Regions from separate parts of the Streptomyces aureoversilis genome, predicted to be linked through region 1. Evidence: riboswitches for the same ligand, from Rfam matches in the RefSeq annotation. Region 1 holds a riboswitch; the other holds the start of a gene.
The links. Region 1 has a riboswitch for S-adenosylmethionine ahead of ACFPP6_RS17105 (aminotransferase class V-fold PLP-dependent enzyme). Riboswitches for the same ligand answer to the same signal wherever they lie in the genome.

Region 1 (4,408 bases):
GTGTCCGCTTCATGGAGGGCGCGATCCTGTCCGTGCCGATCGTCGGCACGTACATCTCGATGTTCCTCTTCGGTGGCGAGTTCCCCGGCTCGGACTTCGTGCCGCGGTTCTTCTCCATCCACGTCCTGCTGCTGCCGGGCATCATGCTCGGTCTGCTGGTGGCCCACCTGATCCTGGTGATCTACCACAAGCACACGCAGTTCCCCGGCCCGGGCCGGACCAACAAGAACGTCGTCGGCCTCCCGCTGATGCCGGTCTACATGGCCAAGGCCGGTGGCTTCTTCTTCCTGGTCTTCGGCATCATCGCGGCCATCGCGGCGATCGCCTCGATCAACCCGATCTGGGCCATCGGCCCGTACCGCCCGGACCAGGTGTCCACCGGCGCCCAGCCCGACTGGTACATGGGCTTCGCCGAGGGTCTGATCCGTGTCATGCCGGGCTGGGAGATCAACCTGTGGGGCCACACGCTCGTCCTGGGCGTGTTCATCCCGCTGGTCATCTTCCCGCTGGTGCTCGGTGCGATCGCGGTCTGGCCGTTCATCGAGTCCTGGGTCACCGGTGACAAGCGCGAGCACCACCTGCTGGACCGCCCGCGCAACGCCCCGACGCGCACCGCGTTCGGTGCCGCCTGGATCGCCGCGTACTTCGTGATGCTGGTCGGTGGTGGAAACGACCTGTGGGCCACCCACTTCCACCTGTCGATCAACGCCATCACCTGGTTCGTCCGCATCGGCTTCTTCGTGATCCCGGTCCTGGTGTTCATCGCCACCCGCCGGATCTGCATGGGCCTGCAGCGCCGCGACCGGGACAAGGTGCTGCACGGACGCGAGTCCGGCATCATCAAGCGCCTGCCGCACGGTGAGTTCGTCGAGGTCCACGAGCCGCTCTCGCAGGAGCAGATGCACACCCTCACGGCGCACCACCAGCCGCAGCCGCTGGAGCTGGAGCCGGAGTACGACGAGAACGGCGTGGCCCGCAAGGCCGGCGCCGGGCAGCGCCTCCGGGTGAAGCTCTCGAAGGGCTTCTACGGCGAGGGGACCCAGATCCCCAAGGCCACCGTGGAGGAGTACGAGGAGATCACGAGCGGCCACGGCCACCACTGATCCCCCGGATCGCCTCCGATCCACCCTGATCGCTGATCGCCACAGCGAGAGCCCCGTCCAGCGCATGGACGGGGCTCTTCGCTGTCTCCGGGGGTGGATAGGCTGGGCGGGCAGACCCCGGGACGAACCCGGCTCTCCGGACCGACCACCAGGAGCGTGGACCATGAACGTTGTGACCCCGGCAGGCGGCGACAGCGCGGTGGCTCCCTCCTGGCCGGGCCTCCTGGACGCCCTGCTCGCCGGCCGTGACCTCACCGCCGACGACGCCGCCTGGGCCATGGACCGGATCATGCGCGGCGAGGCCACCGACGCGCAGATCGCGGGCTTCCTGGTCGCCCTGCGCGCCAAGGGCGAGACGGTCGCCGAGATCTCCGGCCTGGTGCGCACGATGTACGAGCACGCCCGGCTGATCGAGGTGCCCGGCCCCTGCGTGGACATCGTCGGCACCGGCGGCGACGGCGCCAAGACCGTCAACATCTCCACCATGTCCTCGATCGTCGTCGCCGGCACCGGCGTGAAGGTCGTCAAGCACGGCAACCGGGCGGCGTCCTCGGCCAGCGGCGCCTCGGACGTACTGGAGAAGCTGGGCGTGAACCTCGACCTCAGCCCGAAGCGGGTGGCCGAGGTGGCCGAGGAGGCCGGCATCACCCTCTGCTTCGCGGTGAAGTTCCACCCGGCCCTGCGGCACGTGGCCGCGGCCCGGCGCGAGCTCGGCATCCGGACCACCTTCAACGTGCTCGGCCCGCTGACCAACCCCGCGAAGGTACGGGCCCAGGCCACGGGCGTCGCAGACGCCCGGATGGCCCCGATCCTCGCCGGGGTGCTCGCCGAGCGCGGCTCCTCGGCGCTGGTCTTCCGCGGCGACGACGGCCTCGACGAGCTGACCACGACCGCCACGTCGCGGGTGTGGGTGGTCTCCGGCGGGCGGGTCCGCGAGGAGTCCTTCGACCCGCGGGACGTGGGGATCGGCCTGGTGCCGGTGGAGGCGCTGCGGGGGGCCGACGCGTCGTACAACGCGGATGTCGCGCGGCGTCTGCTCGCGGGCGAGACGGGCCCGGTGCGGGACGCCGTGCTCCTCAACTCCGCCGCGGCGCTGGTGGCGTTGGCGCCCACGCAGGAGCCGCTGGCGGAGCAGATCCGGGGCGGGCTGGTCCGGGCCGCGGAGTCCATCGACTCCGGGGCGGCCCGGCGGGTGCTGGAGCGGTGGGCTCTGGCGAGCAACGCGTAGCGCCGTGAAGCCGTAGTGCCGTGAAGGGGCGTCCGTGATACGGACGCCCCTTCACGGTCGGCGATCAGTTGTGCCATACTCTCGGCCAAGGTCACGAGTGACAGCGACACGGCCCCGGCCCGCTGTCCGGCAACCCTCCTTCCGTGGCGGGGTGCCCCGGGTGATGACCAGGTCGCAGGCAGCGAGGTCTGCGGCAAGCGCGGGTCCCTCGCCAGGGATCCTGGTTGTCGAGGGAGTTCCTTCCGTGGTTCAGCGAATGCGTTAGGGCTCGAAGAGCCCCTTTTCCCGCACCCTCCTTCCCTTTCCCGCGCCCGTCGCGCGGTGGAATTCGCCTGCCTTTTTACGGGAGTTCGCCATGTCTGTCCCCACCCTTGCCTCCGACCGGTCCGTTTGCACCCCTCTGCCCGTTCTCGGGTGTGATGTCCGGGTCCCGCTGGTGACCGGCGGAGAGGTGACCTACGCGGCGCTGGACTACGCGGCCAGCGCCCCCGCCCTGCAGCGGGTGTGGGACGACGTGGCGGCGTACGCGCCCTACTACGGCAGCGTGCACCGCGGCGCGGGCTACCTCTCCCGGCTGTCGACGGAGCTCTTCGAGAACAGCCGGGCGGACGTCGCCGCGTTCCTCGGCTGCCGGGACGGCGACCAGGTGCTCTTCACCCGCTCGACCACCGACTCGCTCAACCTGCTCGCGGCCGTACTCCCCGCCGGGACGCGGGTGTTCGTCTTCGAGACCGAGCACCACGCGGCGCTGCTGCCCTGGGAGCGGCGCGCGGACGTCGAGGTGACCTACCTCGACGCGCCCCGCACCCCCGGGCAGGCGGTCGACACGCTCGAGCAGGCGCTCGCGGCCCGCGAGCCCTACGGTCCCGCGCTCGTGTGCGTGACCGGTGCGTCCAACGTGACCGGCGAGCTGTGGCCCGTACGGGAGCTGGCCGCCGCGGCGCACGCCCACGGCGCGCGGATCGTCGTGGACGCGGCCCAGCTCGTCCCCCATCAGCGGGTGGACATCGCGGAACTGGACGCCGACTGGGTCGCCTTCTCCGGGCACAAGCTCTACGCGCCCTTCGGCGCCGGCGTACTGGCGGGGCGGGCGGACTGGCTCCGGGACGCCGAGCCCTACCTGGCGGGCGGGGGCGCGAGCCGGCGCGTCGCGCGGGGCGCCTCCGGCGAGGTGGAGGTCGACTGGCACGAGGGCGTCGCCCGGCACGAGGCCGGCTCGCCCAACGTCATCGGGGCCTACGCCATCGCGTCCGCGTGCAAGGCGCTCACCGAGGCGGGCTTCGACCGGCTCGCGGAGCGGGAGCGGCAGCTGATCACCGCGGTGCGGGAGGGGCTGGCGGCGGTGCCGGGGGTACGGGTGCTCTCGCTCTTCGGGCCCGGCGCCCCGAGCGTGGGCGTCCTGTCCTTCACCGTCGACGGCTGGAACAGCTCGCACTTCGCGGCGGCGCTCTCCGCGGAGTACGGGATCGGCGTCCGCGACGGCCTCTTCTGCGCGCACCCGCTGGTCCGGACGCTGGTGGGCGCGGACTCCACCGCCGAGGGGGAGTGCGGTGCGCCCGACGAGGGCGCGCCCCTGAACGCGATCCGCGTCAGCTTCGGCGCCGGCACGCCGGACGAGCACGTGGAGCGCTTCGTGACGGCGGTGGGCGAACTCGTCCGCCATGGAGCGAAGTGGTCCTACCGGACCGAGGGCGGGCGCTGCGTTCCGGTCGCCTGACGGCGGGACGTTTGATCGCAGGTTGCGCCGGTTCCGGCACCGCCGATCAGCCACGACGACGGTGGTGACCGGCGGTGCCGAGCGGGCGCAATCCGTGGTTTCTGCGACGTGCCGTCAGGCATCCAGGCCGATCGCGAACGCCGCCTCCAGGTCGTGCTGGGAGTACGTGCGGAACGCGATGTGCGTCTCCGTCGAGGCGACGCCCGGGACCTTGCTGATCCTGCCCGGGATGACGTCCGCGAGGTCGTCGTGCCGGGCCACCCGCACCATGGCGATCAGATCGTGCGCACCCGTCACCGAGTACACCTCGCTCACGCCCTCGATCGCGGCGATCTGCTCGGCGATCTCGGGGATCCGGTC
Region 2 (4,408 bases), on a different contig from region 1:
CGAATACATCCGCACCACCGTCGACCGCGATGAAGCCGTAGCCCTTCTCCGCGTTGAACCACTTGACGGTGCCCTGAGCCATGCCTAACTCCCCTATTACTGGCCCTTGCGCAGGACCGCACTTCGCGGACCCGGGTCAGACCTCACCCCCTGGCAGCCCAGTGGGTGTGCGCCGGAACGCGTCGACCGCGGCTGAATGTATCTGCACGGATGCCGTCTGCAACAGGTCACTCGGACGAGAATTCCGGGCATGGCCGATCGAGAAAATCGGCTGAACTCCGGGTATTTCAGGGCAAGTCGGGCCGGGTATAACGCAACCAACCCGGCATTTCGTGCACACACTTCGCGCACAACTTGACGGGTTCTCATATGCGTTCGGCACTGACGCCGGGCGGGGATCGCCTCAACTGTATCGCGCTCAACAGGCGGAATCGCCCCGTCCGCTTTACGGACGGGGCGATTCCGGGGACGTCGTGCGGCAATAACGGAAGAACCCTGTGAAACCTCAGCCGCCCGCGACGGCCGGGATGACGGAGACGGCGGAGCCGTCGGGGGTGGGCGTCTGCAGCCCCTGCTCGAAGCGGACGTCGTCGTCGTTGACGTAGACGTTCACGAACCGCCGCAACTTGCCGGCGTCGTCGAGCACGCGGGCGGCGATGCCGGTGTGGTTCTCCTCCAGGGACCGGAGGACATCGGCAAGGGTCGCACCTTCGGCGGAGACCTCGGCCTTCCCGCCGGTGTAGGTGCGGAGGATGGTGGGGATGCGAACAGTAACGCTCATGGGAAAACCTTCCAGAGAGGTTGTGGGCAGTCGTTCCGTAGGGGCGGAACGGGTGGGCACAACCGGCCCGCAGATGTCAGACGGCAGCAAGACCAGCGGCGCGGAACGCTTCCAACGACGGCCGGATCGTCGCCGTGGGCCCGGCCGCAACGGCGTCGAGGGTCTTCAGCCCGTCGCCCGTATTGAGCACGACGGTCGTGAGCGACGGGTCCAGCAGCCCGCTCTCGATCAGCTTCCGCGTCACGCCGACCGTCACCCCACCCGCCGTCTCGGCAAAAATCCCCTCGGTCCGGGCGAGCAGCCGAATCGCATCGACGATCTCCGGATCGCTCACGTCCTCCACCGCCCCGCCCGTCCGCCGCGCGATGTCCAGCACGTACGGCCCGTCGGCCGGGTTGCCGATGGCGAGGGACTTCGCGATCGTGTCCGGCTTCACCGGCCGCACCACGTCGTGCCCGTCCTTGAACGCGCGGGCGACCGGCGAGCAGCCCTCCGCCTGCGCTCCGAAGATCTTGTACGGGCGGTCCTCGACGAGCCCCAGCGCGACGAGCTCCTTCAGCCCCTTGTCGATCTTCGTGAGCTGCGAGCCCGAGGCGATCGGCACGACGATCTGGTCCGGCAGCCGCCAGCCCAGCTGCTCGCAGATCTCGTAGGCGAGCGTCTTGGACCCTTCGCCGTAGTACGGCCGGAGGTTGACGTTGACGAAGCCCCAGCCCTCCCCCAGCGGGTCGCCGATCAGTTCGCTGCAGAAGCGGTTGACGTCGTCGTACGTGCCCTCGATGCCGACGAGGTCGCCGCCGTAGACCGCGGCCATGACGACCTTCCCGGCCTCCAGGTCGTGCGGGATGAAGACGCACGACTTGAACCCGGCCCGGGCGGCCGCGGCCCCGACCGCACCCGCCAGGTTCCCGGTCGAGGAGCACGACAGCGTCGTGAAGCCGAAGGCGCGGGCGGCCTCGACCGCGATCGCGACGACCCGGTCCTTGAAGGAGTGCGTCGGGTTGCCGGAGTCGTCCTTGACGTACAGGCCGCCCGTCACACCCAGCTCGCGGGCGAGGTTGTCCGCCTTGACGAGCTTGGTGAGGCCGGGGTTGAGGCTGGGCTTGCCCGCGACGTCGGCGGGGACGGGCAGCAGGGGGGCGTAGCGCCAGATGTTCGCGGGGCCGCCCTCGATGCGCTTGCGCAAGGCCTCGGGGTCGCCGGCCGGCAGCTCGTAGGCGACTTCGAGGGGGCCGAAGCACAGGGCGCAGGCGAAGATGGGACCGAGGTCGAAGCGCTCTCCGCACTCGCGGCAGGAGAGTGCCGCGGCGGGTCCGAGGTCCACAGAAGTGGTAGAGGGTTCAACAGACTGCACAGCCATGGAGGCGAGGCCCTTTCTCCTCATCTTCCTCGCGGCGTACGTCGCCACGAGACGGAATTGGCACCTTCCCCGCCGGGAGCCTCGCCGCGTGAACGGTGAGACCGGCTGGAGGGTTGCCGGGGCTTCAACGGGCCGTGTCCCTCTGCCCCTCTGGATGAGCGGTATGGCACTGGGCGTGGCCCAGGCGTTTGTGCACGCGACGACCCCCGACATAGGACGGCGGTCCGCGTTGTTCAAGACTGTAACGGAAGGGACGGCCCGTTGAGAGGGGCGTCCGCACCGCGAGATGCATCACAGAACGCGTCACAGAACGCGTCGCACAACGTCCGTGAGACAGGGAGTCGTACACGTGCTGGAAGAGGTGGAGCGCTGGCTGGCCGAGCGGTCCTGGTCCGCTGCCGATCGTCCGCTCGACGTGCTTCTGGCCGCCAAACGGGACTCCGGCACCACGGTGAGCGTCGTCCTGCCGGCGCTGAACGAGGAACCGACGGTCGGCACCATCGTGGCGACGATCCGCCGCGAGCTGATGTCGGCCGCGGTGCCGCTGGTGGACGAGCTGGTGGTGGTCGACTCGGGCTCCACGGACCGCACGGCCGAGGTCGCCGCGGCGGCCGGGGCGCGCGTGGTGCACCGGGACGAGGTGCTGCCGAGCCTGCCCGCGCTGCCGGGCAAGGGCGAGGTGCTGTGGCGCTCCCTGCTGGCGACGACCGGCGACATCGTCTGCTTCGTGGACGCCGACCTGCGCGAGTTCTCGGCGGACTTCGTGTCGGGGATCGTGGGCCCGCTGCTGACCGACCCGGGCGTGCACTTCGTCAAGGCGATGTACGACCGCCCGCTGGGCGAGGCCGTCGGCCAGGGCGGCCGGGTGACCGAGCTCGTGGCCCGTCCCCTGCTGAACCTGCACTGGCCGCAGCTGGCCGGTTTCGTGCAGCCGCTCGGCGGCGAGTACGCGGCCCGCCGTTCCCTGCTGGAGCAGCTGCCGTTCCCCGTCGGCTACGGCGTGGAGCTGGGCCTTCTGGTGGACGCGCTGCACACGGTCGGGCTGGGGGCGCTGGCCCAGGTGGACGTGGGCGTGCGCAAGCACCGCCACCAGGACGGGCGGGCGCTGGGCCGGATGGCCGCCGCCATCTACCGCACCGCGCAGCTCCGGCTGGCCCGGGGGCACCTGGTGCGACCTGCGCTGACGCAGTTCGAACGAACCCCGGAGGGCTTCGTTCCGCGGACGTACGCGGTGGACACGGAGGAGCGGCCGCCGATGGCCGGAATACCCGAGTACGCACAGCGGCACGCCGCGTAAGCGTACGTTTGAGCGGTTCTTCCCGTGGCAAGGCTGGCCACATGGTCGCTGAGCACGTGCCCACCGCATCGATCGCCGCCGCGCCGATCGTCGTCGCCTCCAACCGCGGACCGGTCTCGTACCGGCGCAGCGAGGACGGCACCCTCGTGGCCGGGCGCGGCGGCGGCGGGCTGGTCTCCGGGCTCAGCTCGATACAGCGCGACGCCGAGGGCGGGGCAGCGGTGTGGGTGTGCGCGGCCCTGGGCGAGGGCGACCGCGAGGCGGCCCGCGCCGCCGGCCGAAGACTCGCCACGGGCGACACCGGCGGCCATCAGGTGCGGATGCTCGACATCCCGCCGGACACCTTCGCCGCCGCGTACAACGGCATCGCCAACTCCGTGCTGTGGTTCGTGCACCACATGCTCTACCAGACGCCCCTGGAGCCCTCCTTCGACCGGGACTTCCGTGTGCAGTGGGCGGCCTACGAGGAGTACAACGCGGCGTTCGCGGACGCCGTCGCCGAGGAGGCCGCGCAGGGCGCCGCGGTGCTCGTCCAGGACTATCACCTGGCGCTCGTGCCGGGCCTGCTCCGGGCGCGCCGCCCCGACCTGCGCATCGGCCACTTCTCGCACACCCCGTGGGCCCCGCCGGACTACTTCCGGATGCTGCCGGACGACGTGGCCGGGCAGTTGCTGCGCGGTGTGCTCGGCGGCGACCGGGCCGGCTTCCTGACCCTGCGCTGGGCCGAGGCCTTCGCCGCGTGCTGCGCGGACGTGCTGGGCGCGGAGGTCGTGCGGGACGGCGAGGGGCGCGCCGCCGGGGTGCGCTTCGAGGGGCGGACGACGCGGCTGGGCGTGCACGGCCTCGGCGCCGACGGGGACTTCCTGCGCGAGCGGGCGCACCGGGCGGACGTGGAGGAGCGCATGGCGGCGCTCCGGTCGCAGATCGGCCCGGGCCGCAGGGCGATCGTGCGCGTGGACCGCACGGAGCT

Region 2: another riboswitch for S-adenosylmethionine. It lies ahead of thrC (threonine synthase); the one in region 1 lies ahead of ACFPP6_RS17105 (aminotransferase class V-fold PLP-dependent enzyme).

Annotation. Positions count from the first base shown of each region.
Region 1 covers NZ_JBHSKJ010000009.1:5,697-10,104, forward strand. Annotated here, with positions in the region: gene qcrB (cytochrome bc1 complex cytochrome b subunit) at 1-1,103, shown strand, start outside; gene trpD (anthranilate phosphoribosyltransferase) at 1,267-2,331, shown strand; SAM riboswitch class IV at 2,421-2,537, shown strand; gene ACFPP6_RS17105 (aminotransferase class V-fold PLP-dependent enzyme) at 2,687-4,048, shown strand; gene ACFPP6_RS17110 (Lrp/AsnC family transcriptional regulator) at 4,163-4,408, opposite strand, start outside.
Region 2 covers NZ_JBHSKJ010000006.1:259,632-264,039, forward strand. Annotated here, with positions in the region: gene ACFPP6_RS13185 (cold-shock protein) at 1-82, opposite strand, end outside; gene ACFPP6_RS13190 (ubiquitin-like small modifier protein 1) at 506-781, opposite strand; gene thrC (threonine synthase) at 858-2,165, opposite strand; SAM riboswitch class I at 2,159-2,302, opposite strand; gene ACFPP6_RS13200 (glucosyl-3-phosphoglycerate synthase) at 2,491-3,438, shown strand; gene ACFPP6_RS13205 (alpha,alpha-trehalose-phosphate synthase (UDP-forming)) at 3,480-4,408, shown strand, end outside.